4 regions of the Simplicispira sp. 125 genome follow, and region 4 is predicted to be linked to each of the others. Evidence: predicted binding sites of a transcription regulator. Region 4 holds the regulator's gene; each other region holds the start of a gene.
The links. The regulator FNR, encoded in region 4, switches genes on or off when oxygen is low (the NO sensors DNR and NnrR bind a similar motif). The targets are predictions, from matches to a motif close to TTGATNNNNATCAA.
Positions count from the first base shown of each region.

Region 1: C8D04_RS15450 (COX15/CtaA family protein) is a predicted target of FNR. The motif match lies at 6,684-6,697, and genes of this name have one in related genera.
Region 2: C8D04_RS11470 (sulfite oxidase) is a predicted target of FNR. The motif match lies at 2,478-2,491, and genes of this name have one in related genera.
Region 3: C8D04_RS04455 (OmpW family outer membrane protein) is a predicted target of FNR. The motif match lies at 1,574-1,587, and genes of this name have one in related genera.

Region 1 is NZ_QEKM01000001.1:3,305,563-3,312,957, forward strand. Features, by position in the region: gene C8D04_RS15425 (ABC transporter permease) at 1-987, opposite strand, end outside; gene C8D04_RS15430 (efflux RND transporter periplasmic adaptor subunit) at 984-2,135, opposite strand; gene C8D04_RS15435 (TetR/AcrR family transcriptional regulator) at 2,132-2,740, opposite strand; gene C8D04_RS15440 (GGDEF domain-containing protein) at 2,964-4,127, shown strand; gene C8D04_RS15445 (acyl-CoA dehydrogenase family protein) at 4,184-5,479, opposite strand; gene C8D04_RS15450 (COX15/CtaA family protein) at 5,510-6,508, opposite strand; gene C8D04_RS18755 (hypothetical protein) at 6,759-6,914, shown strand; gene C8D04_RS15455 (cytochrome C oxidase subunit II) at 6,928-7,395, shown strand, end outside.
Region 2 is NZ_QEKM01000001.1:2,451,072-2,458,466, forward strand. Features, by position in the region: gene C8D04_RS19125 (methyl-accepting chemotaxis protein) at 1-396, opposite strand, end outside; gene C8D04_RS11465 (c-type cytochrome) at 794-1,093, opposite strand; gene C8D04_RS11470 (sulfite oxidase) at 1,161-2,366, opposite strand; gene C8D04_RS11475 (rhodanese-like domain-containing protein) at 2,615-3,778, shown strand; gene C8D04_RS11480 (FIST N-terminal domain-containing protein) at 3,891-5,198, opposite strand; gene C8D04_RS11485 (PhaM family polyhydroxyalkanoate granule multifunctional regulatory protein) at 5,251-6,069, opposite strand; gene C8D04_RS11490 (copper chaperone PCu(A)C) at 6,191-6,679, opposite strand; gene C8D04_RS11495 (DUF2946 family protein) at 6,803-7,156, opposite strand; gene recD (exodeoxyribonuclease V subunit alpha) at 7,210-7,395, opposite strand, start outside.
Region 3 is NZ_QEKM01000001.1:966,915-974,309, forward strand. Features, by position in the region: gene C8D04_RS04445 (tryptophanase) at 1-474, shown strand, start outside; gene C8D04_RS04450 (DUF808 domain-containing protein) at 543-1,532, shown strand; gene C8D04_RS04455 (OmpW family outer membrane protein) at 1,657-2,247, shown strand; gene egtD (L-histidine N(alpha)-methyltransferase) at 2,438-3,355, shown strand; gene egtB (ergothioneine biosynthesis protein EgtB) at 3,352-4,614, shown strand; gene C8D04_RS04470 (diguanylate cyclase) at 4,687-6,576, opposite strand; gene C8D04_RS04475 (aminotransferase class I/II-fold pyridoxal phosphate-dependent enzyme) at 7,036-7,395, opposite strand, start outside.
Region 4 is NZ_QEKM01000001.1:340,424-347,818, forward strand. Features, by position in the region: gene C8D04_RS01635 (TonB-dependent siderophore receptor) at 26-2,146, opposite strand; gene C8D04_RS19170 (SWIB/MDM2 domain-containing protein) at 2,483-2,800, opposite strand; gene fnr (fumarate/nitrate reduction transcriptional regulator Fnr) at 2,964-3,686, opposite strand; gene hemN (oxygen-independent coproporphyrinogen III oxidase) at 3,907-5,289, shown strand; gene C8D04_RS01655 (sulfite exporter TauE/SafE family protein) at 5,295-6,023, shown strand; gene C8D04_RS01660 (HD domain-containing phosphohydrolase) at 6,158-7,395, shown strand, end outside.

The DNA.
Region 1 (7,395 bases), 3.0 Mb from region 4:
TTTGAGCACCGCGATCTCGCGGATCTTGCCCAGGGTGAGCGTGTAGATGATGAAGGCCACGATGGCCGCGCTGACCAGCGCCAGAATGGCCAGGAACATCCCAATCTGCTTGGCCGAGGTGGCAATGAGTTTGCCGACCAGGATGCCGTCCATCTGCGCGCGCGTGGTGGCTGTGAGGCGCTGCCAGCGGTGAATGGAATCCGCCACCTCTTGCGCATCGTGCCCGGCCCGTACCCGCACCAGCACGGCGTTGACCGAAGGGTTGCTGCTTTGCGAGGCAATCACTGCGTCGAGCAGGCCGGGTACTCCGGGGCGGTTGAATACGGGGTTGGCGGCGGTGCGGTGGCGGCTTTGCCAAAGAGCGTCGTTGTCGCGCAGAAATTGCGCGGCCTGCGCATCCTTGAGCGGGATGAACACCATCGGGTCGCCCCCCGAAGACACCATGCGCCGCGTGAGCCCGACCACGGTGTAGCTATTGCGCCGGATCTGGATGCGCTCGCCCAGCGCCAGGCCGCTGGCGATGTCGGCCACGGCCTCGTAGTGGCTGCGCGTAATTTGTCTCCCCGCCACCAGGTAGGGCGGCCAGCCGGGTGTGCCGCTGCCGCCCGGTGCGATGCCGATCACCATGGCGCGCACATCGCTGACGGCCCCGGCGGCGCCCGCAGCGCCAGTGTTGCCCGCCAGGCGCTGCACCTGCATGGTGAGGTAGGTGACGTTGGCGGCGTCCTGCACGCCGGGCAACGACCGCAGGCTGCGCCAGGTGCTGTCGTTCAGGCTCGAGGGTTCGGCGTACGGCCCCAGCGTGCCTTGCTGCACCACCCAGATGTCGGCGCCGCTGTTGTCCAGCAGCGCGCGCCCGTCGTCCACCATGCCGCGGTACACCCCGGCCATGGTGAGCGTGACGCCGATCAGCAGCCCCAGGCCAATGCCGGTGAAGACAAACTTGCCCCAGGCATGGAGGATGTCGCGGCCGGCCAGGCTGATCACGGCGCCCCCTTGGTGATGCGGTCCACTACGTGGGTGTTGCTGCGGGCGCTCAGTTCTTTCTCGCTGTAGACAACGATGCGCGCGCCTTCCTTCAAACCGCTGTGCACCTGCACCTGGCCGTCCAGATCAGCCTGGCCCAGCACCAGGGGGGCAAAGCGCAGGCCGTCCGCGCCCAGTTCCCATACGCCCATCTTGCCGCCCACGCGCCGCAGGGCGGCGTTGGGAATGGTGGGCGCGGCGGCGAGTTCCGGCAGGGTAATGGTGACTTCCGCCAGCGTGCCCAGCGGTGGCAAGGGCGTGGGCAGGGTGGCCAGTACCACCTTGGCCAGCGTCTCTTCGGTCACCGCATCGGCCAGAGGCTCGACGCGCAGCACACGGGCGGCCAGCGGCGTACCAGTGTCCGAGCGCAGCAGCACCTGGGCGGGCAGGCCGGCGCGCAGGCCCGCAGAACTGGTTTGGTCAAAGCGCACGTTGACCCACAGGCTGGCTGGGTCTACCAAATCCACGACGGCCTGCCCTGGCACCACGGTGCTGCCGGGCTCGGCCAGGCGGGCGGTGACCAGGGCGTCCGCCGGGGCGCGCAGGCGCAGTTGGCCACGCTGCGTGCGCAAGGCTTCCAGCTCGGCGCGCAGGCGCGCCACCTCGGCCTGGCTACCTGCCAGAGCGGCGTTGGCGCTGGCCAAGTCTTGCTGGCGCGCGGTGGCGGTCTCTTCGCTGGTGGCACGCACGGCCAGCAACTCGGCGTAGCGCGTGGCCTGGGTCTGTGCCTGCTGCTGGCGGGCCTGTGCGTCCTTCAGGCTGGCCTGGGCGCGTTGCACGGCGGCGGCCTGGGCGCGCAGGCGTTCGTCAAAATCCACCGCATCCATTTCGCCCAGCACCTGGCCTGCGGCGACGCGCTCGCCCACTTCCGCCGACAGGCGCAGCACGCGCCCGGCTACTGTGGGACCCACGTGGTAGGTAGTGCGCGCTTCCACCGTGCCAATGCCGAACAGGGCGGGCGTGATGGCGCGCTGCCGGGCCGTGGCCACAGTGACGGCCACCGGGGCGAGTGGGCCTGAGCGCAGCACAACATAAATAAACAGAGCGGCGAGGGGCACCACCACGGCCAATAGGGCCAGGGTGCGGCGTTGCAGGGGGAGTCGGCTCATGGCACGCTCCGAATACCGCGTTGGTAAATGGCAAACACACGCGGCGCATCGCGGCGGATGCGTTCTACGTCGCCGGACAGCATCGATTGCATGACCAGGCCCTGGATGGTGCCGATGAACAGCGTGGCTGCGGCTTCGGTGTCCAGATCGGGGTCGATCTGGCCCTGTGCCTTGCCCTGCGCGAACAATTGCTGCAGGCGCTCGCCGTAGCGCCCCAGCAGCGTACGCACCATGCGCCGTGGCAGGCTGTCGCCAGTGCGCTGGAGTTCGCCAAACATCATGCGCGGTACGCCAGGATGCTCGGCGATGAAACCGGCGTGGGCCAGAAACATGGCTTCGAGCGCCGCCAGGGGCGTGGGGGCATCTTGTGCAGCCCGCTCCACACGGGCCAGCAACTGCTCAGCCACCCACTCCATCACGGCTTGCAAGATGGCGTCCTTGGAGGGGAAGTGCCGGAACAGCGCGCCTTGCGTCAAATGCATGTGGCTGGCGATGGCGCTGGTGGTGATGTCGCTGGGGTTCTGCGTGGCGGCCAGTTGCACGACCGCCTCCACGGTGGCGGCGCGGCGCTCGTCCGCAGGCAGGGGCTTGGCACGGGTGGACATGGATCAGATTTGTTTGATAGTAAGTAATTGATTACTATCTTAAGAGATGTATTTGTTGATAGGCAAGCATTTTGGGAAGCCCTTGCGTTCGTCAGGGTTGGGGGTTCAGGGTTCTGTGTGCGGCTATACGCATCCAGAAAGAGGCCGCTGCCACCTAGAATGGGCTGAGGAGCGTGGACGTGCGGGTGGCGTTTCTGCCCGGGGGTCGTTGAAAGGCAACAACATGGGTCTGGGTGCCCGCTGCAAGGCGTGGGTCAATGGGGTGCTGGGGAGCGATCCACACATGCGCATCCGCATGTCTATGGCGGCTGTAGCGTCGTTTTTGATGTTGGCCTGCGCCGCCTTGCTCAACTTCCTGGCACTGGCCGGGCTGGCACGCCCCGACGGCGTGCGCTGGTGGACACTGGTCACCGTGACGGTACTGGTCGCTGTGCTGGTGTTGATCCGCAGTGGTTGGTCGCTGCGACTGCCCGACCCAGCGCTGACGCAGTTTCAGATCCGTTATGCCCTGGCTTCGAATGCGGTGGGGTATGTCATCCTGGGCGAGGCGCGGGGCATCACGCCGGTCATTCTGTCGCTGATTCTGATGTTCGGTATCTTCGGAATGTCGATCCGGCAGATGACCATCAATATGCTGTTTGCACTGCTGAGCTTTGGCGCTGCCATTGCCGTGGTGTTCTGGCTGGGTCTGGCGGGCAATCCCTGGGTGGAGATGGCCTATGCCGTGATGGTCTTTCTGGTGCTCGTGGGAAGCACTTTCATTGCCATCCGCATGCAGCACATCCGGCGTCGCCTGACGGAGCAAAAGAACGCACTGACCGTAGCGCTCGAGCAGATCGGCCACCTGGCGACGCACGACGAACTCACGGGTTTGATTAACCGCCGCCGCATGACCGAGTTGATGGAGGCCGAGCGACAGCGCTGCGAGCGCGGCCGCCGCCCGCTTGCGCTGGCGCTCCTGGATCTGGACCACTTCAAGCTGGTCAATGACCGCCATGGCCACGCGGCAGGCGACGAGGTGCTACGAGCGTTTGTGGCCTGTGTGCAAGGCGTTTTGCGCAGCACCGATGTGCTGGCGCGTTGGGGCGGTGAGGAATTCATACTGATGCTGTACGACACCGACGCACGTGGCGCTGCCCATCTGCTGGAGCGGGTGCGCACCAGCGTGGAGGCGATGGAGGTGACCGTAGGCGCTCGCACGCTCAGCGTTACGGTTTCCGCAGGGCTGGCGTTGGGCGAGCCGGGAGAAGCCGTCGAACGCACCCTGGAGCGTGCTGACCAGGCCCTGTACCGCGCCAAGGAAAAAGGGCGCAACCAGGTGGTGTACGACGGCGAAGCACACGAGGAAACAGCGCGAACCGTGGTGGGGCACCGGCCTTATATATAAAAATGGCCTTTAGAGCTTATCAGTAAAGCGCCATAAGCTATAAAAATTATAGCTTATCAGCGAATCCGCGGCACAGCCTGCATCTGCTCTGGCGTCGTAAACCATGCGGCGCTTTCACCCATCCGGGCCCGCGCCTGGGCGATTTCGTGCCGTGCCACGCTGCGCAAATGCACTTCATCCGGCCCATCCATCAGATGCAGTGCCCGGCCCCAGCTCCAGAATTGCGCCAGCGGGGTGTCGGGTGAGAGGCCCATGGCACCAAAGACCTGCATGGCACGGTCGACCACACGGCTTTGCAGGCGTGCGGCCACGACCTTGATGGCTGCGACCTGGGCGCGTGTCGCCGCGGCGTCCACCGCGCTACCCTGGTCGAGCAGCCAGGCCGTGTGCAGCACCAGCAAGCGCGCCTGGTTGATCTCGATGCGCGACTCGGCCAGCCAGTCCTGCACGTTGGAAAACTCAGATTCATAGCGGCCGAACATCTGGCGCTCCAGCGTGCGCTCGGCGGCCAGTTGCAAGGCCAGCTCACACTGGCCAATCGTGCGCATGCAATGGTGCACACGCCCGGGCCCCAGGCGCGCCTGCGCCATCGCAAAACCCGCTCCCCATTCGCCCAACAATGATTCCTGCGGTACACGAACGCTCTGCAGCAGAATTTCGCAATGCCCTTCAGGAGCGTGGTGGTGCAGCACGGGAATATTGCGCAGTACCTGCACGCCCGGGGTATCGAGCGGCACCAGCACCATGCTGTGGCGACGGTGGGCGCCGTTGCCTTCGTCGGTGTCTTCCTCGGCATTGCGGCACATCACAATCAGCAGCCTGCAGTGCGGGTGCGCCGCACCGGTAATGAACCATTTGCGGCCGCTTACCACCAGGCCATCGCCCTCGCGCCGAACGGTCGTCTGCAGGTTGGTGGGGTCAGACGACGCGACATCCGGCTCGCTCATCGCAAACGCCGAGCGGATCTCGCCGTGAAGCAGGGGAAGCAGCCATTGGGCCCGCTGCGCATCGCTCGCGAAACGGTGGAGCAATTCCATGTTGCCGGTGTCGGGTGCGCTGCAGTTGAAGACCTCTGATGCCCACGGCAGGCGGCCCATGCACTCGGCCAGGGGCGCATAGTCCAGGTTGGACAGGCGCGTGCCCGGGTCCTGCGGGCGCAGGCCGGGCAAAAACAGGTTCCATAGCCCTTCTTCGCGTGCCAGCGCCTTCAGGTCATCGAGGAAGGGGGGAGGGAAGACTCCGTCCTGCACAGAACGGTGCCATGCTGCGTTGTGTGGCAACAGGTAACGCCGCACGAAGGCGTCAAGGCGCTGGTGCAGATCCTGTGCGCGGGGGGATGGGGCAAAGTCCATACGGCATTGTGGGCGGCCGCGGCGCCGTCGTCACAACGCAGGCGACAGCGGGTGCTGGCGCACCAGCACGGGAATGCTCAACAGCACGGCAAGCAACACCGCTGCCGCCATGTTGTGCGCCAGCGCCACGCCCAGCGGGAGACCCAGGGTCACCAAAGCCACGCCCAGTGCCCACTGTAGTGCCAGCACTGCCAGAAGCCATAGAGCGACGGCGCGCAGCCCATTGCGCCAGGCCGCAACCGCCAGCGGAAACAAAACCGCCACGACCACCAGTCCACCCATGCGGTGCAGCAGGTGCACCCAGGCTCCTGCCGGGTTATGCGGCAATGCGGCACCGACCTGAGGTTCCTGCCATGGGTTGAAGGCGCCCCAGGTGCCTGCATCCAGGTCGCAGCCGGTCAAGCCCGCGCAACTCAGCCCGGCTTGTCCGGCACTGACCAGCCCGCCCAGCGCCACCTGCACCAGCAGGAGGGCCGCGCCCCACCAGGCCCAGCGTGCCAGGCGCGAAGGCGTGCCACCCGGTGCGGTGACGGTGTTGCTGGCCAGCGCCATCTGCACGCTCAAGGCGAACATGGCAAACCCGCCCAGCAGGTTGCCCAGGGTGACCGCAGGCATGCGGGCTTGTGCCGTCCAGCGCCCGAGCACGGCCAGGAACAGTGCCAGCACCAACAGCCCCAGCGCCAGCCGTCCCTGGGACCACAACACCGGCTTTGACGCCAGCGCCGCCATCACCATGACCAGGACAAGCAGCAGCGCCGTCGAGGCAATGACCCGGTGCGCAAGCCGTGCATTGGCGATGGCGGGATCCGCTGCTGGCAGGGGCGGTTCGCCCTGCTGCTGTGCGCGCAGTGATTGCCCGTAGCACTGCGGCCAGGGCTCGCAGCCCAGGCCCGCTTTGGACAGGCGGATATACGCACTCAGGCTGGTGATGGCCAGTACCAGCGCGGCACAGACCCAGGCCATGCGCTGCAGTAACCGTCGCCGTCGAATTGCTGGAGCTGCTGTGATGGGCTGATCAGAAGAGGTCATGTGGTGAGAAACCATAACAGCGCGAGATACAAACGCACCAAATGAAATCAGGTGCCGATTTGGAAAGAAATAAATCAGAGTACGGGAAAACCCGGATGGCGCACGAAAACTGCGATTAAAAGCACCCGAATATTCAAAAACCAAGCGTTTACCCTTACCCGGGGCCTCTTAACTATTGATTGAAATCATGTTTAAGTCGGAGTAGTCGATAAAAAATGTCAGGTACTGTCCGCTTTACCAAGGAGAAGACATGAGCCAGCACGACGACGAGAGCGAAAAAGTTCCGCTTATGCAACAGCTATTGGACAACCCGTTCCTATTGCTGTTTTTAGGTGTGATGATTCCCATGATCGTATATTCGCTCTGGGGCGTTATCGATATTTTGACCATTCCGGTGGCTAAATAAGGGAGCAACGCACATGAGCGCCATTCTTCCCCCCTCAGAGCGGTTGTGGTGGAAACACCCGCTGGACCGTCTCGAAGCCGTCTGGATCGTGATCGCCTTCATCTGGTGCATGGTCATGTTTTTCATGATGGTTTTCTGGCACGTCTACGGTAAGCAGAACCTTGCGACCGAGACCTACAAAACCACGCCGGAAAAGTTCACCGTCTCGACCCAGGCCATGGTGGACAAATACACCGTTCGTACGGAAACCGACCAGAACATTCCTGTAGTGCACCCGCCTGAGGGCAGTGACATTTACCTGATTGGTCGCCTGTGGAACTGGTGGCCGATTCTGGAATTGGAAAAAAACAAATCCTACAAGCTGCACCTGACCTCGTTGGACTACAACCACGGTTTCTCGCTGCAACCCACCAATATCAACATCCAGGTGGTGCCGGGATATGAGCATGTGATCAAGGTCACGCCCAACGAGTCCGGCACT
Region 2 (7,395 bases), 2.1 Mb from region 4:
TTGCTTGGCGGCGACCTTTTGCTCCAAGGCAGTCCACTCCTTGCGGCGCTCTGCCCATTGCGCAACGGTTGGCTGCGCTGCACGGTTCGATGCCAGAGCCTTATCCACCTTGTCGTAGCCCTGAGCCAGCACGCTGGCTACTGCCGGACGCTGCTGCTCCAGCTGCGCGTTGCCTCCCAGCATGCCAGCGGACATTCCGCGGTGCTTCTGGCTGGACTGGATCACACCATTGATCTCCACCAGCACCTGCGCGCCCTGCACCTGACGCTCGGCCAGGGCGGCACCCTGAAAAGCCAGCCGCAAGTACAGCGCGGCAGGGAAGATCACCATCACCAAGGCCAACAGGCCCAGGATCATGAATTTCTGGGCCAGGCTCAATCGATGCAATAAGGACATGGTAAGTACCGGTGGAAAGGCGGTAGCGGGCAGTGCCGGTAGGCGCTGCACCACAGCCCATCAGGGCGCGTAACCCAGATGGCGGCTGGATTACTGTCCACCGCGCGAAAAGCGCAGCAGTCCAGAGCCCATCCTTGGCGCCACACAACTTGTTACTATAAACCAGTTGCATATGCGCCCAGGCGTCTGCCTGCCCTTTCATCCGACGGCATCCGGCAATGCGCTGCACGATGTGCATCGCTTTATTGATTCACAGCAACCGGACAGCAGCCCGCACAGCACCTGGCGGGTAAATACCGCAAACAGGCGAACGAACTCAGTGATGATGGGACAGGTGACACTGCCTTCGCAGTGCTACAGCCCACATCCAAAAAACGACTCTGCCCGAACGGAAAAATCAGCGCGCCAGGGGGGCCCCACCCGTGGAGTGGGAGACAAAGGCGGCAAGGGCCCGCATGTCCGTTTCACTGAGCTGCTCCGCATAAGACGGCATGACACCCAGGCCAGACTGCAAAGCCTGCAGCACACGGGCCGCATCTGGTTTGAGCTCATCCAGTACGGGGCCCACCTGCCCCTCAGAGCCTGCGGCAGCCAGTGTGTGGCAGACCGCGCAGGCGGGTTTCACGGTGGTGAACAGGGCTTTCCCCCGTGCCACAAGCTCGGCGTCATCCGCCAGGGCAGGTACCGGCAAAGCCATGGCAAACGAACACAACAGCCAGGCTGCAGGGCCTGCATGGCGCGAGGGAAACTTGTTCAGCATGACTTCAGGCCACCGTCACAGTGACAGCGTGGTCACGCCAGCTGTTGTTGTTGTAGCCACGGATGTTTTCCTCGCGCTCGGCAGGCTGCGCGTGGCCCGCCGCATCGGTGGCCCGGCTGGCCAGCACATGGGTTCCTGCTGCCAACCGCACGGGCAGCACGAACTGGCGCCAGGCAAAACGCCCCAGGTCGGGGCCGATCAGCTGCGCCCGGCTCCAGGTGGCGCCCCCGTCGACGGAGACTTCCACGCCTTGTAGCGGCTGGGTACCGGCAAACGCCACACCGTGGATCTGGGTCATACCGGCCTTCAGAGGCCCTTGCTCGGAAAGGGGGCCATTGATCCAGGACTTGACCACAATTTCCCAGACCGAACGCTGGTCAGGACTGGACTTGGTGCCGGGGGGCGAGAGCCGGTAGCTGCTGGCCATGATGCGCGCCGGGGATTGCTGCGGGGTCAGCGCCAGCCGCTTGATGTACTTGATGTTGTTCACCCCCTGGTAGCCCGGCACGATCAGACGCAGCGGACCACCATGGGCGAGAGGGATGGGCTCGCCATTGAGCTCCCAAGCCAAAATGGCGTCGCCCAAAGCGGCGACGGGCACTGATCGCTCCACGAGTACCGTCAGCGGATCCACGCCTTCAGGCAGTTTTTCACCGCCCGTGCCGGTGAGATACACCGCGCCATCCACCACCCCGCCCAGCGCGGCCACTACCGCACGCACGGGCACGCCGCTCCAGAACACACAGCCGGCAGCACCCACAGTCCATTGCGTACCGCTGGGCTTGCTGGGGAAGAACCCCCGTCCGTTGCCCGAGCACTGCAGCACCGTAGCCACCGTTTCCAGACCCATTGTCTTGAGTTCTGCCAGCGTAAATTCGCGTGGAGTTTTCACCCCTTCGATGCTGATGGTCCAGGCATCCCGGTTGTCCAGAATGGACGCATCCGGCGGCGGCAGGTTATTACGCACATACAACTGGTCTGTCGGGGTCAACACGCTGGTGCCAAACGAAGAACGCCGCGTTTCCATGGTGTTGTTGCTGTGCACGATCAGCGCCTTGGGGTCTTTCCAGCTGACATAGGCGGGCAAAGGTTTGGGCGCAGCGGCCTGAGCATGCGCGCCAGTTGTCCAGCTGGCCAGGCCCAAAGTTCCAAGGGCGGCGGCACTGCCGGCCAACATGTGGCGGCGAGGCATTGACTGGGGGGATTTCATGGCGCGCTCCTTCGCAAGAGGTGAATATGAGAAATACAAAAAGAGACGCGCAATGCTTTTCTGCCCGCGCGCTGGCGCCCATTCTGGACTGTTCAAGCAAAAAACAAAACATTGACAAATGTCAATAATTGTAATAATTAAATGAAAAATGGAAACATCCGTTATTCGCAAGCTAGGCTGGAGCACATTTAGAGTTGTCGGCTTCGGCCACGGTAACGCCTGTTTTTTTACCCTGCTAGAGAAAAGCCATGAACCTCCGATCCATTGCTCGCAACTCTCTGTCGAGCCTGGCCTTGCTGCTGGCCGCGCAGCTTGTGCACGCGCAACTGACGGTCATCGTGGCCGTGGAACCCACGGCCCGCAAGGCGGCGCACACCATTCTTCGCAGCGCCATGGAGTCAGGCCTGTCCAAGGCCACCTCGCTGACGGCGACCGTTTCCACCAGCGAAGATCTTGCCGATGTGATGCGCGCCACCCGCAGCGCGGGTTACGACGTGTTCATCGGACCTGCGCAGGTGGCGGCCTCCACACTGCCGCGCGGGTATGAGCTGATCGGCGCCACGCACAAGTCTGAACAATATCTGCTGGTCAGCACACCACAGGTGGACAACACTGGCGCCATGAAGGGACGCAGGTTGTACCTGCCGCAGCAGGATTCGATTTACACCTACATGGCACGGGGCATGCTCAACGAAGCCGGGCTGTCTTTCAAAGATCTCAAAACCGTGCAGCATGAGAAGCACCCACAGGCGGGACTGAGCTCCATCACGCTGGGCGCCACCGATGCCACCGTGGTGCGCGCCGATGAATGGGCTGAGTGGAACACCGCCCACCCCGGCAGCGCGAAAGTGCTGGCCACCAGCCAACCTGTGCCCGGCGGCTTTACGGTGGTGGTCAAAAAAGACCTGCCAGCCGATGTGCGCGCCAAGCTCGCCCAATGGTTTGGCAGCGCCAGCACCCAGGCGGGACTGGCGCCGGTGATCTTGCGACCCGACGCAGCCGAATACCAGCGCGTGGCCGAGCTGGGTCTGTTCACGCCTTCCAGCCTGCCCGGGGTGCAGCGGATCACTGCCAAAGAGGCGCAGCAACTGCAGGGCGCGCTCTTCGTGGATACCCGGACGGAAAAGGAATTCAAGGCCCGCCGTATCAAGGGCGCCCTGTGGGCGGCCTATATCGAGAAAAGCCTGAAGGACGTTGCCTTCAATGCCGCGCAGGACGACTTCAGCGCGCTCGACAAGCTGCCCGCGGGCAGCCAGGACAAGCCCGTGGTTTTTGCCTGCAATGGAGCCGAATGCTGGAAGTCGTACAAGGCCGCCAAGGTCGCCGCCAGCAAGGGCTTCAAGAAGGTGTATTGGCTGCGCGGCGGCGTGCCTGAATGGGCTGCAGACGGCTTGCCCACCGAGGGGAGCTAAGAGCGGATCACAAAACGCAGCGAAGCGGTTCTGGCCAGGCACTGTGTCGCAGGCAGTACGAGTCGTACGACAAGACGCGACAACGACGCCAGAGGAGTTTTGTGAGTCGCTCTCAAGGTGAGGAGCCCGTGCAGAACACCGTCAGCACCCCGGTGTAGCCATACAGATGCTGGTGCGCAATCTCACCCCCGGCAAAGAAACCCACCAGCGGCACGTCGCCCAGGGCGTGGCGCACAATCTGCAATTCAGCCCCCGGGGCCCCAAAATGCGCTCCGCCCCGCCCTGAACAACTCACGTAAATGGCCCCTGTGATATGGCGGCCCGGCTGGGGCAGCGAAGTGGCACCCAAGGCCCCATGCAGCGGTGCCAGGCCTGCATCCGCAGGGGCGTTCAGGGACACGGGCTCTAACTCCTGCGGTGCCAGTTCTTCGCGAATTTCGGCGCAAATGCGCATGAGGTCGGCACGGGCGGCCGCCACATTGCGCTGGCAGAAGGCCAGGCGCATCCCCGTCTCAACCTGGTCGGCCAGTGCCACGCCATGGCGCGCACCATCCAGGCCAATGATGTGCCGTACCCGGGTGTCGGTGCCGAAGTGGCCCGTGCGCCCCGCCTGGGACGCACCATCGGCATCCATGAGCCCGGCCAGCGTGTGGCGCACGCGCTCTACCGCATGCTGCGGGTCGCCATCGAGCGACACTTCCAATGTGTCCAGCAACACATCCAGTGCAGGCTGTCCATCGAGCTGCAGCACCACGTTGTCCTGGGCCGCCGTGATACGGTGCGTGGCCCCCACGGGCTGGCAGCCCTGGGTGACACGGGAGAGCAGGGGCACATCAGCACTGAAGGCGACCCCCGACAGCCCGCCGGCAAACACCCCGCCGGCAGCGCCGTGCCCTGCCAGGTTGCCACTGCCGCCGACGGCGAACTGCACGCTGGCGCCCCGGCTGGCCGAAAGACCGCCGAACACATAGCCACTGGTGGTGCGCTCCGCCATTTCGGCGATCAGGCCCGCCACGTCGGGCGTGCGGCCATCGGCATGCACCAGCGCCGTGTGCGCCACGAAGTCACTGGTGCCTGCGCGCGGCAAAGGGGCCACGCCCGAGAAAACCCGGTACTCGTTGCAAGGCAATTCCAGCAGCATCAGCGCCAGGGCGGGTTCGTCAAAATATTCGGCATTGCTGGCGCACACACCCACGCCCACGGTGCCGCTCCAGTCGGTAATTTCCGGCAGTTCGGCGGACAGGTAGTTCAGCAACTCCTGCGCCTGTGCGGCGAAGTGGTCGGTGATGTAAAGCAGCCCCAAGGCAGGCGCCTTGGCGTAGGCGGGCAGCGCCATCTGCGCGCGCACCTGCGCCAGCGCCAATGCAGCTGCCATGCGCCACTGCGGGTGCGTGGCGTGACCTGTTGGACAGAGCTTCATGGGGTTGCGGACTGCACAGGGCCTGCCTGCATGGTGTGCAGGCCAGGCACAGTCAGCGTGCCTTCTTGGCTGCGGGTCGGCGTGCGGTGGTCTTCGCCGCCGTCGTCTTTTTGGCTGCAGCCTTGCGGGGCGCTGCCTTGCGCGCAGGCGCCGGTGCGGCGCTCTGCGCCTTGGCGGGCATCACGCGGCGGGATGCGCTTTGCACCCCCTTGGCCGCCATCTGACCGGCCATGCCGGTGGCTGTACGGAAAGCCTCCTTGGCCAGGCCTGTCGCCAGGTTGCGGGTGGTATCAAGGGCGGTCTGCTTCGCGGCGTCCTTCATGGCGTCGGTGGCAATTTGCTGGAACTGCTGTGTGAGTGCCCCCCACCACTGCATGGGGTCGACCATGCTCGCCGCCTGTGCTGCGGCAGCTTTGGATTTCTTGGCGGGTGCGGCATGGGCAGCCGGTTCGGGCGCCGCCATATCGGACACACGATGCGCCACGCCCGAGACAGCCTGGGCCGCGCTGGCCAGGGTTTCACCGGCTTTGTGCACGCCATCCATCACGGTATCGGCCGTTTTGAGTTTGAAAGCGTTGGCCACGTCGCCCATGCTGAAGTTCATGCCCTTGAGCGTGGCCAGGGTCATCTTCTGCACCTCCAGGGCCTGGATAGTGGCCGCCAGCGCGCGTGAATTTTGCTCCAGCCAAAACTGCACGGCCTTGAGTTCATCGACCCGCTTTTCCAGCTCTTCAACGTTGATGGTCGGCGCGACCCAGCTGGACAGATTGGGCATCTGCGGAATATTGCTGGATGCGCCCTTGGCAAGGTTCTGCAGAAAGTCAAAACCTGGCACGAATTTACCGAAACCGGTGGTTGATGTGTCGCTCATGGCCGCTCCGCTGGGTTGGATGTGAACAAGGATGCCCGCAGCTTACTCCAACGGCGACCCGGTGCGAAAGGGCATGTTGCAAACACCATGCCCTTGCGCGCGCAGCGACCGGCATCCAGGCTCAGTGCTTCATGCCCATGCCATGGCCGGCGGCGGCCCCAGGGGCCTGTGCCGCCACGGGCAGCTGCAGCTGCATTTGACTCTCAGCGCCCTGGGCATCCTTGAACACCAGGGTCAGGGGCACTGTCGCGCCCTTGGCCAGCGGGGCCTTCAAATCCATCAGCATGACGTGGTAGCCGCCGGGCTTGAGCTCCACAGCCTTGCCTGCGGGCAGTTCCAGGGAAGGAACAGCACGCATTTTCATGACATCGCCTTCCATCTTCATCTCGTGCACCTCGGTCACACCAGCGGCGGGCGATTCGGCGCGCACCAGGCTGGTGGCCTGGGCAGCGGTCAGGCGCATGAAGGCGCCCGTGGCTTTTTGGCCCGGCACGCTGGCACGGGCCCAGGCGCCATCCACGGCGACAGGAGCCGCAGTCTGGGCATGGGAAGCGCCGCTCAGCAAGGCCGCAGCGAGGAACAAGGGGGTGGTGATACGTGACAGTGACATGGATTTCTCCCAATAAACAAACGAGCAACGAAGGGCACCGCAGACGCGGCGCAGGCAAAAAATAGAGACAAAACAGGCTGCAGCGCTTTACCATCAAGCGCCAGCAGCTATTGTTTCAGGAGCTTATGCGCGGACGGGCGGGCCGCGCGCAGGCTGGGGTACCGCCGTGGGAACGGCTACATGCGCAAGCACCCGGGGCGGATTGGCGTACGCAGGGGGCGCCAGCCGGGGCAAGGCGGCCACTGCGGACGGCGGGGGCGCAACAGCGGGGCTGCACAGCGGGCAATCGAGCGCATGGCCCAGGGCCGGCAGCGCAGGGGGCCCAGATAGCACGAACCGGGCCTCGCCCGTGCCCGAGCAGATGCGTTCCAGTGACGCCATCGCCAGCCAAGGCGACGCCGTGGCCACCCCGGCAGACAGGACGAACCATGCCAGCACAAGACAGGCCAGCCAACGGGAGCGGCGCAGGGATTGCATAGATCCATTGTAGAAGGCCGTTGTGCACCCACCGCAACGGCACCGCTGCGCGGTCAGCATCCGCCGTCTGGCTCCAGCGGTCGCTCCAGCCGCTCGCGCAGCCCGCTGGCACGATAGGTGCGCGCTTGCACAGCCTGGGCCAGCAGGCCTGGTTGCGCGGCCACCAGGGTGAAGGCCTGGCGTGCGCGGGTAATGCCGGTGTAGACCAGTTCGCGCCCCAGCACCGCACCCGCGCGCGG
Region 3 (7,395 bases), 630 kb from region 4:
GAAGCCATGGCTGTGGGCCTGGAGGAGGGCATGGACGAGGACTATCTGCGCTACCGATTGCGCACTGCCGAATACTTGGGCGAGCGCCTGGAGGCGGCCGGCGTGGGCTTTGTCAAGCCCACCGGCGGCCATGCTGTCTATATCGACGCCAAAACGGTGTTGCCCGGTATGCCGGTGGAGCATTACCCGGCCTGGGCGCTGTGCAACGCGCTGTACCTGGAGGGGGGCATACGCGGTGTCGAGATTGGCTCGGTGATGTTCGGCAAGCGCCTGCCCGATGGCCAGGAGACGTACCACAGCATGGAGCTGGTGCGCCTGGCGTTCCCACGCCGCATGTACACCCAGTCGCATTTCGACTATGCGGCCGAGGTGATTGCCGAGGTGAAAGAGAAGGCATCCAGCATCCGCGGCGTAAAAATCACCAAGCAGCCGCAGTTCCTGCGCCATTTCACTTGTGAGTGCGAATGGGTTTGAGCGCTGCTCCTCAAGGGATGAACGGGGCCTTCATAATCCCATCCCCCATCACCCCTTGAAGGATTTCCATGGCCGGAGCCAGTTTGCTCACTTTGCTCGACGATATTGCCGCGATTCTGGATGACGTGGCCGCCATGACCAAGGTGGCCGCCCATAAAAGCACGGCTGTGATGGACGATGTAGCCACCATGACCAAGGTGGCCACGCAGAAGACGGCGGGTGTGTTGGGCGACGATTTGGCGCTCAACGCCCAGCAGGTCACCGGTGTGCGCGCCGAGCGGGAACTGCCTGTGGTCTGGGCCGTGGCCAAGGGGTCGCTGGTGAACAAGGCGATTTTGGTCCCGGCGGCGCTGGCTATCAGCGCCTTTTTGCCCTCGCTCATCACACCCTTGCTCATGCTGGGTGGCGCCTATCTGTGCTTTGAGGGGGTCGAGAAGCTGGCCCACAAGTTTCTGCACGCCAAAGAGGACGCTGTAGGCACTGCCCAGCACCTGCAGGCCAATGCCAATCCGGCCGTGGACCTGGTGGCCTTCGAAAAGGAAAAAATCAAGGGTGCGGTGCGGACTGACTTCATTCTTTCGGCCGAAATCATCGTGATTGCCTTGGGTACCGTGGCGGCGGCCAGTTTCTCGCAGCAAGTGGCGGTGCTGGTGGGCATTGCCCTCTTGATGACCGTGGGCGTCTATGGTCTGGTCGGCGGCATCGTCAAGCTCGATGACCTGGGGCTGTGGCTCAGCGGCAAGGCCAGTGGGGCTGCGCAGGCGTTGGGCCGGGGTTTTCTCGCCATGGCGCCGTGGTTGATGAAGTTTCTTTCGGTGGCCGGCACGGCGGCCATGTTTCTGGTGGGGGGCGGCATTCTGGTGCACGGCATTCCCTGGGTGCACCACGCCGTCGAGGCTGCGGGGGCGGCTGTGGGGCACGGTGCCATGGGCGGGCTGTGGCAGGCGCTTGCGACCAATCTGCTCAATGCGCTGGCAGGTCTGGCGGCGGGCGGGGTGGTGCTGGCAGGCGTGTTGCTGGTGCAGCGGCTGCGCAAACCGGGCGGCGTCTCCCGCTGAGTGTTCTCTTTACTGCTGAAGTTGCGGGTAAACCCTTGTTTTTGATTTGGGGCAAAGATGGCCTTACTAAATATAGGCCTAATGGCGTTGCGGGTATTTCCCCGTGCCAATTCCCGAGTCGAGCATGAAAAAGAATCTTCTGGCGGTCGCTGTTGTGTGTGCCCTGAGCGCCGGTACTGCATTGGCGCAGCAGGCCGAAGGCCCCTGGATGGTGCGCGTGCGTGCGCTGCACCTGGACAGCGCCAACAAGGACACCACAGGCCTGAACCTGTCGGTCAACAACAAATGGATGCCCGACGTCGATGTGAGCTATTTCTTCAGCCCGAACCTGGCGGCGGAACTGGTGCTTTCGGTGCCGCAAAAACACACGCTGCGCTCGGGCGCCACGGACATCGGTTCACTCAAGCACCTGCCACCCACGCTGCTGCTGCAATACCACCACGATATGGGCGGCTTCAAGCCTTACGTGGGGGCTGGCGTGAACTACACACGCTTTAGCAGCGTGCGCGCGCCCGCAGGCGTAGACATTGACCGCAACAGCTTTGGAGCGGCGCTGCAGGTGGGTGTGGATATTCCGCTGCAAAAAAATCTCTACCTGAACCTGGATCTGAAGAAGGTGTACATCGGCACCGACGTCAGTGCGGGCGGAGTCAAGGTGGGCAGCTTCAAGGTCGATCCCGTGCTGTTCGGCGTGGGCCTGGGCTGGCGTTTCTGATCACACAGCGCATAGGGTGCAAGGCCGGTTTCCCCCGGCCTTTTTTTGTGGGCGGTGTTTTGTGGGGCGAAGGCCTACAGCGCAGATTGCAGTAGCCCGGCACAATGGGCTGGCGAATCTGCGGCCCCTTGCGCGGGGTAGCAGGTGCTTCTTTCTGCCAGCGGCCACGCCGAGAAAGCCCCCTCCGTTCATGCAAGAGCCCCGCCATGCCGAGATCATTGAAGGCCTGCGCCGCACCCCCGCCTGCATTTCTCCCAAATACTTTTACGACGAGCGCGGCTCCCGGCTGTTCGAAGCCATCACGCGCCTGCCCGAGTACTACCCGACACGCACCGAACACGCCATCCTGCAAGCGTCGGGCGCTGATATTGCCCGTGCCATCGGCCAGGGCTGCACGCTGATCGAGCCGGGCGCGGGCAGCTGTGCCAAGGCGGCCGTGCTGTGCGGGCTGATTGCACCGCGCTGCTTCGTGGGTGTCGATATTTCGGCCAACTACCTGACAGGGGCCGTGCAACGGCTGGGAGCGTGCTTTCCGGGCATGGACGCCCGTGCGCTGGGGGGCGACATCACGCGGGGGATTGATCTGCCAGGCGATTTACCTGCCGCGCCGCGCCTGGTCTTCTACCCTGGCTCGTCGATTGGCAACTTTGACCCGCCCGGTGCGCTGGCCTTGCTGCGCCAGATGCGCGCACTGGCGGGGGATGATGGCGGGCTGCTCATCGGTATCGACCTGCCCAAGGAGGTGGCGGTGCTCGAAGCCGCCTACGATGACGCACAGGGCGTGACGGCGCAGTTCAACCTCAACGTGCTGGCACATGTGAACCGCCTGATCGGCAGCGACTTCGAGGCCAATGACTGGCAGCACCGCGCCTTCTTCAATGCCGCAGAGTCGCGCATCGAGATGCACCTGGAGGCCTGCACGCCCGTTGTCGTGCGCTGGCCCGGTGGAGAGCGGGCCTTTGCAGCGGGCGAGCGCATCCATACCGAAAACAGCTACAAATACCCGCTGGCCCCGTTTTGTGAAATGCTCGCGCACGCCGGTTTTGCACGCACCCGCGCGTGGACGGATGCGCGCCAGTGGTTTGCCCTGGTACACGCCCAAGCATGAGAAAGGATGCCGCCATGACCGACCTGGGTTCCCGCTTCTCAGCGGTGCGTACGCACACGGCGTTGCTCGCAGCGCCACTGTCTGCCGAGGACTGCTGCGTCCAGTCCATGCCCGACGCCAGCCCCGTCAAATGGCATCTGGCACACACCACCTGGTTCTTCGAGACCTTTGTGCTCGAGCCGAATGAGCCGGGGTTTGAGCCTTTCCGCCCAGCATTTCGGGTGCTGTTCAACTCCTACTACAACGGCGTGGGCGCCAAGCACCCGCGCCCGCAGCGCGGCCTGCTCACCCGGCCGGCGCTCTCGGACGTGCTGGCCTACCGTGCCAACGTGGAGCAGCGCCTACAGGCCTTGCTGGCGCGGCAAGGGGACAACGCCGCGCTGCAGGCCTTGGTAGAACTGGGGCTGCAGCACGAGCAGCAACACCAGGAACTGCTGCTCACCGACGTGCTGCACCTGTTCTCAGGCAACCCCTTGGCCCCGGCCTACCGCGATGCGCCGCCACCTGTTGCCGCGCCTGCGCAGGTGCAGGACTGGCTGGAGTTTGCGGGGGGGCTGTGCGAGATAGGGCACGGGGGGCGCGGTTTTTCGTTCGACAACGAGCTGCCGCGCCACACCACCTACCTTGCACCCTACGCCCTGGGCACCCGGCTGGTGAACCAGGCCGAGTTTGCGGCCTTCATTACCGACGGCGGCTACCGCAGGCCCGGGCTTTGGTTGGCCGAGGGCTGGGACTGGCTGGCAGCGCAGCACATCGAGCACCCTTTGTACTGGCGCCATGCGCCGGGTGGCGGCTGGACGGTGTTTGGCCTGCACGGCGAACAGCCGCTCATCCCGCAGGCCCCGGTAGCGCATCTGTCGTACTTTGAAGCCGACGCCTACGCGCGCTGGGCTGGTGCCCGTCTGCCCACCGAAGCCGAGTGGGAGGTGGCCGCCGCGCCGCTGGCGCCTGCCTTGCTGGCCCCTGCCGACGCACTGCGTGCCCGGATCGAGCCGCAGGCCGCACCGGGCAGTGGCCTGCGTGAACTGTGGGGCGAGGCCTGGCAGTGGACGCAGTCGAGCTATGCGCCGTACCCCGGGTTTCGCGCCGCCGAAGGGGCGGTGGGCGAATACAACGGCAAGTTCATGGTGAACCAATACGTGCTGCGTGGCAGCGCATGCGCCACGCCGCCGGGGCATGCCCGGCTCACGTACCGCAACTTCTTTCCCGCCACGGCCCGCTGGCAGTTCAGTGGTGTGCGCCTGGCGCGGGATCTGTGATTCGCTATTTATTTGAGAGCTGTAGGCGCTTTATCTATAAGCGCCAGAGGCGATTTTTGCTATAAATAGCAATCAGGCCAGCACCACCCGGTTGCGCCCCGTGGCCTTGGCCTGGTAGAGCGCTTGGTCGGCCGCCGCCACCAGGCTTTCGGGTGCTTGGCCTGCCTGGGCGACGCGCGCACAGACGCCGACACTGAGTGTGACGCAGCCGCCCGGTGTGGTGGGATGGGGCAGCGCCAGGGTCGCCAGCGCCTGCTGGACTTGCAGCACCACGGCCTGCATCTGCGCGGCCGTGGTGCTGGGGGCGATGATGGCAAATTCCTCCCCGCCATAGCGCGCCACCAGGTCGGTGCTGCGCACTGCGCAATGTGCCAGCACGCCCGCCACGCTGCGCAGGCAGTCGTCGCCTGCCAGGTGGCCGTACTGGTCGTTGTAGGCCTTGAACCAGTCGATGTCGAGCATGGCCAGCGCAAGCGGTTCGCCGCTGCGCAGCGAGCGCGCCCATTCGCTCGCCAGTACTTCGTCAAACCGGCGCCGGTTGGCGATGCCTGTGAGGCCGTCGGTGCGGCTCAGGGATTCGAGTCGGCTGTTGGCCGCTTCGAGGGCCACAGTGCGTTCGGCCACGCGCGCCTCCAGGCGTTGCTCGTTGCCCCTGAGCGTGTCGATCAGCGTCTTCTGCGTGGCAAGCAGTTGTGCCTGCATGTCTGCTCGCTCGCGGCGCATCTGGTTGAAGCGATCGGCCAGGGCCAGCGCCAGCAAGATCATTTCCAGCGCCGATCCAAACTGCATGGCATTGGCAGTGAAAACGTTGCTGGGCAGCAGTCCTATGGCGCGCAGCGCGTTGGTCACAGCGCCAAGGCCCAGCACAGCGAACGCTGCGATAAAAAAATACGCGCTGCGCTGGCGCCGCCAGGCGGCGTAGACCGCCACGGCCATCATGGCCACCATGGCCAGCAGATACGCCACGGCGGCGGCCTTGATCAGGGCCTGGCCCGTCACCAGAAACAGCAGGGGACTGAAAAGGAAAAAGACGATAAAGCCCTGCAACCAGGGGTCCAGGCGGGGCAGCAGGAGCCGTGTCTCCACCATGCGGCGCAAAAACAGCATGCCGCTGGCCAGGGCGAACGAATAGCCAAAGCTGGTGCACAGGTCTGACCACAGGGGCGATTCGAGCCGGAAAATTTCTTTGACCAGGCCGTTTTGCGCCGCCAGGGCAAAGGCCATCGAGAGCGCAAACCCTACGTACTGCAGATACAGCCAGTCTTTCAGGCGCACGAACAGCAACAGATTGAACAGCACCATGGCGGCCGCCATGCCGAAATACCAGGCCTGCACCGCGTAGTCGCTGCGTTCGTAGGCGTGAAACGCAGCGGGCTCCCACAGCCGCGCAGGCACGATAAAGGCCGTGGTGGACGCCACGCGCAGGTACAGGGTTTGTTCAGCCTGGGGAGGCAAGGGCACGTTGAAGACGAAATGGCGGTGCGCGTAGCCGCGGCTCTCAAAAGGCGCGGTGGTTCCGGTTTCTACCGTGTGATAGCTGCCATCGCTTTGCGGGGCGTAGAAGTTCAGGTGCGACAGGCGTGCGTAGGCCACTTCCAGCAGGCGCTCTATCGGCTGGTCGCTGGTGTTGACCACCTGCAGGCGCAGCCACCAGGCCGACGGCGTGATGCCGAAATTCAGAGCCTCTCCGGTGAGGCGGCTGCGGGTGAATTGCTGCGCCAGCGCGGGTGCGCGAACCTGCTCCAGCGTCAAACTGCCGCCGGGGTCTTCGAGTACGTCCAGGTGGGCCGTCAGGGCCAGCGGTTGGGCGCCCAGCCTGGAGGCATCCACCGCATCCTGCGGGGAAGTAGAAGCCCAGGCCTGCGCGTTGCCCAGTGCCAGCAGCAGGCTGGTGAGCAGCAGCGCAGCAAAACGCAGCAACGGAGCGCGGGAAGAGTACAGCACGGCGAGGGCAGCGGGCATGCGGTGCATGCACAGGGGCTTTGAAGGAGCCCAGTGTATTCGGGCCCGTGCCGTGTGATTCCATTTCTAAGGCGATGCTGAATAAGTCACCGCGATGATGCGCGCCGTGCATCGGGATGGGATGCAAGGCGCAAACCGCAGCCATAGCCGCAGCTATGGCGAGGATTTGCAACGCCGCAGACCGCCCGAGGTACGGATGCGCAGCGCGTGAGGGACTTGTTCAGCATTGCCCTAAACCACTCGTGTCGTTGTGGCTTCGCCTTGCCGTGTTACAGCACTGATCGTAGGCTTCGCGCCTAAACACGAATGGTTTGGAAACAGAATGATGGGTAGAGCTGTCTGTAATGGTGTGGTTTTTGCTATTCTAAAAATAGCTAGCAACGCTTACCCATTAAGCGCTAGAGGCCGAAAATGCTTGAAATCCGGCCACTGTGTTGAAAGCAGCGGCCGGAGTGGTCTTCAGACCTTGTCCAGCGCCTGGGCCAGGTCAGCCTGCAGATCGTTGATGTGCTCGATGCCCACCGACAGGCGCACCATGTTCTCGCTCACACCGGCCTTTGCCAGCTCCTCAGGGTTGAGCTGGCGGTGCGTGGTCGATGCAGGGTGCGTGGCCAGCGACTTGGCGTCGCCGATGTTGACCAGGCGCGTGAACAGGTCCAGCGCGTCGAGGAAGCGTGCGCCAGCGGCACGCGGGTCGGCGTCGCTGCTCTTGAGGCCGAAGCTCAAGATACCCGAAGCCCGCCCGCCCATTTGGCGCTGCGCCAGCGCGTGGTCGGGGTGGTCGGGCAGCCCGGCATAGCGCACCCATTCCACCTTGGG
Region 4 (7,395 bases):
GTGGATGCAGCAGGCAGGCAGGGACTTAGAAGCGCGTCTTGAGCACCAGTTGCACCGAGCGCGGGGCGCCAGGGGCGTAGAAGCCGCGGTACAGCGCATCGGCATAGAGCTTGTTGGTCAGGTTCTGGACGTTCAGCTTGAGGGAGGTTTTGTCATCAAAGCTGTATTCGACCATCGCATCGGCCGTGACAAAGCTGCTGGCCTCCATGGCGCGCGAGCCTTCGGGGTTTTGTGCGCCACGGTAGGTCAGGCCGCCGCCTACGCGCACTTTGGGCGTCACCGCGTAGGTGCTCCAGAGGCTGCCGCTGTGCTTGGGCGTCAGGCCCGGGCGATCGCCCTGCACCTGTGCGCCACCGCCGTTGGCGGCGAGCACCGTAGTGCTTTTGTCGATTTTTGCGCTGGGAATCCAGGTGTGGTTCCAGAAGATCTCCCACTTCGGCGAAATGCGACCCGCCAGGTTGAACTCCATGCCGGTGGCGTGGCGCTTGCCCGAGAGCAGGTAACCAGGGTTGTCGGGGTCGGTGTTGCGCTCGTTGAATTTTTCGCTGTAGAAAGCGGCCACGCCCAGCAGGGCGCGGCGCTCGAACAGTTCCCACTTGCCGCCGATCTCAAAGTTGCGGCTTTTTTCGGGCGGTGTGTCGGCCAGTGAACCGGTATTGGCGTTCACACTGCCGAATTGGTAGGTGTCGGCCGAGGTGTTGAACGAGGAGCCGTACGACACGTAGTAAGACGCCAGTTCATCGGGTTGGAACAGCACGCCCACACGGGGGCTCCACAAGCCGTCCGAGGTTTCATCGCTCAAAGAGCCGTTCGCGTTGCGGTACGAGGCCTTGAACTGGTCGTAGCGCAGGCCGCCGACCAGCTTGATGGTCGAGTTCAGCGACATCGTGTCTTGCAGGTACAGGCCAATATTCTGTGCCTTGAAGGTGTTATAGGCCACCGGAGCGCGCATATCGGGTGCCCAGGCTCCGTTGTTGGGCGTGCCCACGGTCGTGCCCAGGCCGTTGGTGGCCGACGAATTGCCCGCTGCGTTGGCATAGCTCGAGTTGCGGTTGGCGTCGTCGTGGTAGTAATCCACGCCGGCCAGGATGTCGTGCTTCTTGCCACCCCAATTGAACGAGTGGGTGTAGTCGCTTTGCAGCTGCGTCATCGTGCTGTCGCCGATGCGGCCTTTGGAGGTGCGCGTCAGCGGCGTGCTGGCGTTGATCTGGTCGAGAGCGGTGATGGGCGTGCCAAAGCGGATTACGCTGGCCAGCAGGTCGCGCTCATACTTGCCGTGGCGCAGGCGCGTCTGCAGCTCGCCACCGTCGCCAAAGCGGTGAATGTGGCCCAGCGTGACGTACTGCGACGAGGTGTTGAGGTGGTCGCTGGCCAGGCCGTAGTAGTTTTTTGCCGGAAGTGTGGGCACGATCTTGCCGTTGTCGTTGATCCACGGGCTGTTGTAGCTGGGGCGGCCTTTGACATCCAAGGCGTACAGGCCGATAGAAAACTCATCGCGCGTGCCGATCCCCCAGGCAAACGTCGGCGCTATGCCGCGCTTGTCCTGCTTGGCACCGTCGTTGTCGGAGTCGTGTACCAGGGCGTTGAGGCGCAGTGCGGCGTTCTCGCCGGTCTTGAAGTTGAAGTCACCGGTGAGGCGGTTTTCCTTGCCGGTGCCCAGGGTGTACGAGACTTCGTGCTGGTCGATCAGCAAAGGCGCCTTGTTGACCTGGTTGACCACGCCGCCGGTCGAGCCCTTGCCAAACAACATGGAGGCCGAGCCCTTGAGCACTTCGACGCGGTCGAGGTTGAAGGTGTCGCGTTCGTACAGTGGAGCATCCTTCATGCCATCGGTGTAGATGTCCCCCGCCTGGCCGAGCGAGAACCCGCGCAGGCGCACGTCTTCTTCACCCGTTTCGCCGGACTGGAAGGTCACGCCCGCCGTGGTGCGCAGCACTTCGCGGAAGTCATCCTGGTTGCGGTCGTTCATCAACTTTTCGGTGAATACGGTGACCGATTGCGGGATGTCGCGGATGTCCTGATTTCCCTTGCCCACGGTAGTTTTCTTCACCCGCACGGTGTCCTTGCTCTGGATCTCCGCCGTGTCTTTCACGGTCACCGTGGACAGGGTGGCCGCGTTATCGGTGGTTTGGGCCCAACTGCTCATGGACGCTGCGAGCATCAGTGCGCCCAGCGGAATCAGGGCCTTTTCAGCAGCAGGGGAATATGCGTTGTGCAAAAGCGTTGCGGAACGCTGCTGCGTGGGTTTCTTTGCCAAAGTGGCCTCCGTTGGTTGGAAATGCAATGGACACCGCAGAAGGTGTCGCCAAGGTGGAGCGCTAGGCAGTGGCTGGCAAAGGCGTGGCTGTGCGGGTATCGCGCACAAGGATGTTAAATCAAACGATAGTCATTATCATTCGTGTTGATGTATTTTCGCCACAGGATCAGATCAAACAGACGAAAAAAAGCCGGCAAAGCCGGCTTTGGGGAGCGCAGTCGCTCGTTATTTCACGTGCTTGCCAATCAGGCCGGCCATTTCGAACATGGACACCTGGGGTTTGCCAAAGATTTCCTTGAGCTTGGCATCGGCATTGATCATGCGTTTGTTGGCGGCGTCCTGCAGGTTGTTGGCCTTGATGTAGACCCACAGCTTGCTGATGACCTCGGTGCGTGGCAGCGGTGCTGCACCCACGACAGCCGCCAGGGCGGGGCTGGGCGTCAGGGCTTTCATGAACGCGGCGTTAGGGGTGCGCTTCTTGGCGGGAGCAGCGGTCTTGGCAGCAGCGGCTGGTGTGGCCGGGGCTTTTTTTGCAGTTGCCATGTTGGGAATTTCCTTGTTGGGATGGGTCAATGCACCAGCGAAAACCTGCTTTTCCACTGGCATACGGAATGCTACTGGTAAAAAATCGGCTTTCCAAGCGGGTTCAGGGTTTTTTTGCTTCGCCATGTTGCAGCATTGCGATGGCGGCGCTTTTGTGGGCGCGCTAGTGACAGGCTTGCTGGCTATTGACGATGCGTTTGAGGGCATCGGGGCTCAAAATACGCACATGGCGCTGCTTGACCTCGACAATGCCTTCTTCCACAAATTTTGAGAAAGTGCGGCTCACGGTCTCAAGTTTCAGGCCCAGGTAGCTGCCGATTTCTTCGCGCGTCATGCGCAGCACCAACTCTGACTGCGAGAACCCGCGTGCATGCAGGCGCTGCACCAGGTTGAGCAAAAAGGCGGCCAATCGCTCTTCAGCGCGCATGCTGCCCAGCAGCAACATGACGCCGTGCTCACGCACGATCTCGCGGCTCATGATTTTGTGCACGTGGTGCTGCAGGGCGTTGACTTCGCGCGACAGTTCTTCAATGCGGTCGAAGGGCATGACGCAGACTTCGGCGTCTTCGAGGGCCACTGCATCGCAGGTATGGTGGTCGTTGACGATGCCGTCCAGGCCGATGATCTCGCCGGCCATTTGAAAGCCTGTGACCTGGTCGCGCCCGTCCTCGGTCGCTACGCAGGTCTTGAAGAAGCCTGTGCGGATGGCAAACAGCGAGGTGAACTGTTCGCCATTGCGGAACAGCGTGGTGCCACGCTTGATCTTTCGCCGTACCGCCACGACATCGTCAATGCGCTTGAGTTGTTCGTCGTTCAGACCCACCGGCATGCACAATTCACGCAAATTGCAGTTCGAACACGCAACCTTGAACGCCTGGGGTGTCATGTGAACGGGTACCTGTCCGGTTTCAGACAGAGCGCCCGACGACTCGTCGGCATGGGATGCGGGGACGATGGAGATGCGGGTTGGGGCTGACATAAGTCAAATTATCACCCATTCTGCATTTTTGCCAGAACAGAGCCAGTAGCTCCAACAGGTGCTTGACCAAAATCAAGATTCGAGCCGCTAATCTGGGGCACATTAGAAAAGCCAGCTAGGAACCTAAATGACTGTTGTAACCCCTGAATTGCTCACCCGGTTTGATGTATCGGGACCCCGTTACACCTCGTACCCCACCGCTGACCGCTTTGTTGATGCCTTCGGTGAGGACGAATACGTGCTGGCCCTGCAGCAGCGCAGGCAAAGCGCCGTGGGCAAGGCCTTGCCCTTGTCGGTGTACGTTCACATCCCGTTTTGCGAGTCGCTGTGCTATTACTGCGCCTGCAACAAGATCATTACCAAGCACCATGATCGTGCTGATGTGTATCTGCGCTATTTGAACCGCGAGATTGAGTTACACACGGCGCACTGCGGCGTGGGCCAGGTGGTCAGCCAGATCCACTTGGGTGGCGGCACGCCCACCTTTCTCTCCGATGAGGGGCTGCGTGACCTCATGGGCATGCTGCGCAACCATTTCACTTTGGTGCCCGGCGGTGAGTATTCGATCGAGGTCGACCCCCGTACCGTGGATGCAGATCGGCTGGCCCTGCTGCACGAACTGGGATTCAACCGCCTGAGCTTCGGTGTGCAGGATTTCGACCCTGAAGTGCAGAAAGCCGTGCACCGCATCCAGCCCAAGGAGCAGGTTTTTTCCCTGGTCGAGTCGGCGCGCTCCATTGGCTTTGATTCCATCAACGTCGACCTGATTTACGGCTTGCCCAAGCAAACCCCTGATTCATTCGACCGCACGCTGGCGCAGGTAGCCGAGTTGCGCCCCGACCGCATTGCGCTGTATGCCTACGCCCATTTGCCCGAGCGCTTCAAGCCGCAACGGCGCATTGTGTGGGCAGACCTGCCCATGGCATCGGCCAAGGTGTCGATGCTGTCGCGTTCGCTGGAGGCATTCAGCGCAGCGGGCTATGTTTATGTGGGCATGGACCATTTCGCACTGCCGGACGATGCGCTGGCCATCGCCAAGCGCCAGGGGCGTCTGCACCGCAACTTCCAGGGTTACAGCACGCAGCCCGACTGCGACCTGATTGCCCTGGGGGTTTCTGCAATTGGCCGCGTGGGCGCTACCTATAGCCAGAACGCCAAAACCCTGGACGACTATTACGATCGGCTCAACCAGGGCCACCTGCCGGTGGTACGCGGCCTGGCGCTGACGCGCGACGACCTGGTGCGCCGTGCCGTCATCATGGCTTTGATGTGCCAGGGAGAATTGCTTTTTGAACCCATGGAGCAATCCTGGCTGATTGACTTTCGCACTTACTTTGCCACCGAGTTGGAGCAGTTGAAGGAGATGGAGGGGCAAGGCCTTGTTGTCCTGGGTCCTGAGGGCATCGAAGTGACGGCAATGGGTTGGTACTTTGTGCGGGGCATTGCCATGGTGTTTGACCGGTATCTGCAAGCCGACAAGAACAGAGCGCGGTTTTCCCGCATCATCTAAACCCCATGTTGGCTTCCTTGGCCTCGACTGCGTTGCTCATGGGGCTCGCAGGCGGGCCTCATTGTCTTGCCATGTGCGCCGCGCCGTGCTCTGTCGTGACCGGCCAGGCGCTGCCGCAGGTGCCTGACCAGGCGACCGAACATACACTGCATTGGCTGCCCCGCCCGGGCGGTTTGGCCCGCAGACTGGTGGCATACCACAGCGGGCGATTATTAGGCTATGCGGCCGTGGGTGCGTTGGCTGCCATGGCCATGCAGAGTCTGGCGTGGATGACGCAACACACGGCAGCGTTGCGCCCGGTCTGGACGTTCATGCATGTGGCCGTGCTCGCCTGGGGCCTGATGATGGTGCTGCAGGCACGCCAGCCGGCATGGGTGGAGCAGGCAGGACGCAGCGTGTGGAATCGTGTCCGGCCATTGGTGCAGGCGCCGGGAGGCGTGTTTGTCACCGGATTTCTATGGGCCTTGATGCCTTGCGGGCTGCTGTATTCGGCCTTGCTGGTGGCGGCCCTGAGTGGTGGCGCGTGGCAGGGAGCGCTGAGCATGGCGCTGTTTGGCGTGGGTAGCGGCTTGTGGTTGTTGGCTGGCCCGTGGCTGTGGCAGCACTTGCGTGTACGCATGAATGTCCTGCGCGCCAGTTGGGGGACCCGGTTTGCGGGTTTCTTGTTGATGGCTGTGGCCTGCTGGGCCTTGTGGATGGACCTGGTATACCGGCCGTCGCTGATCTGTCAGTAATAGAAACCGCGTTATCTCAGTCCTTTTGTGGCGCAAAAGCGCCATTGGGGCGATGTCAGCAAAAGTATCTCCAGATGGCTTGATAATGGGGCGCGCATTCCTTTCACGGGCCTTTTCCGCGACGCACCTCTGCAATGGATGACAACACCGCCATACCTATCGCCATAGACCAATTGCGTATTGGTATGTACATCCAGCTCGGACTGAACTGGATGAGCCATCCTTTTCCCGTCAGCAGCTTCCGCATTGCCTCAGAGTCCCAGATCGAGATTCTGCGCGGATTGGGTCTTGCAGAAGTCCGCTACGTTCCTGCCAAGAGCGATCCTGCCCCCGCTACAGCGCTACTAGAGAAGGCGGCGACGTCCCTTGATCAGCGCCAGCAAAAAAATGGCACGGCGTCGGCCAGCCCTGCGACAGAGCAGGAAGATTCGGCCCTGCGGTTGCGGTTGCAGTTGCTGGAGCAGCATCGTCGGCTGGACGCCTGTGACCAGCGGTTCATGGCGGCCACGCGCAACTACCGCAAGCTCGTCGAGAAGGTGGAGGGCGGGCCTATGCTGGCGCGTCTTGAAAGCGAGGCGCTGGTCACCGACTGTGTGCAGGAGTTACTGCAAAACACGGAATCCGTGATCAGTCTGCTGTCCGAGGGCGTGGGCGAGCGCAATGCCTTGCATCCGGTCAACGTCATGGTGCTTTGTCTGCTGATGGGCAAGGCGCAAGGACTGTCGCCCGAGGGCATGCAGGACCTGGGTATGGCCGGGTTGTTGCATGACATCGGCAAGATGCGCTTGCCAGAATCCGTGAATGGCCCGCAGGAGGGGATGACACCGGCAGAGCAGGCCCGCTACCGCAGCCATGTGGGTGAATCTGTGCGTCTGGGCCAAAGCATGGGTTTGTCCAGCGGCGTGCTGCTGGCCATTGCGCAGCACCATGAAATGGCCGATGGCAGTGGTTTCCCCCTGCGGCTCAAGGGCGAGGAGTTGTGCCAGGCGGGGCGTACCCTGTCGTTGGTGAATCACTACGAGCGTTTGTGCAACCCGGGTCGCACAACCCCGGCCCTGACGCCCCATGAAGCCCTCTCCGTCATGTTTGCGCAGCAAAAAGGGTATTTCGATGCCGTTGTGCTGGGCACCTTCATTCGAATGATGGGCGTGTATCCCCCGGGCTCGGTGGTGCAGCTGGTCAATGACCGCTATGCCATGGTGGTGTCGGTCAATTCCTCGCGGCCCTTGCGCCCCCGGGTGATCGTTCATGATGACCGCGTCCCCCGGGACGAGGCACTGATTCTGGATCTGGAAAGCATGCCTGAACTGGGTATTCGTCGCAGTCTTCGTCCCTCGCAATTGCCCCGGGAGTCACTTGAATATTTGTCGCC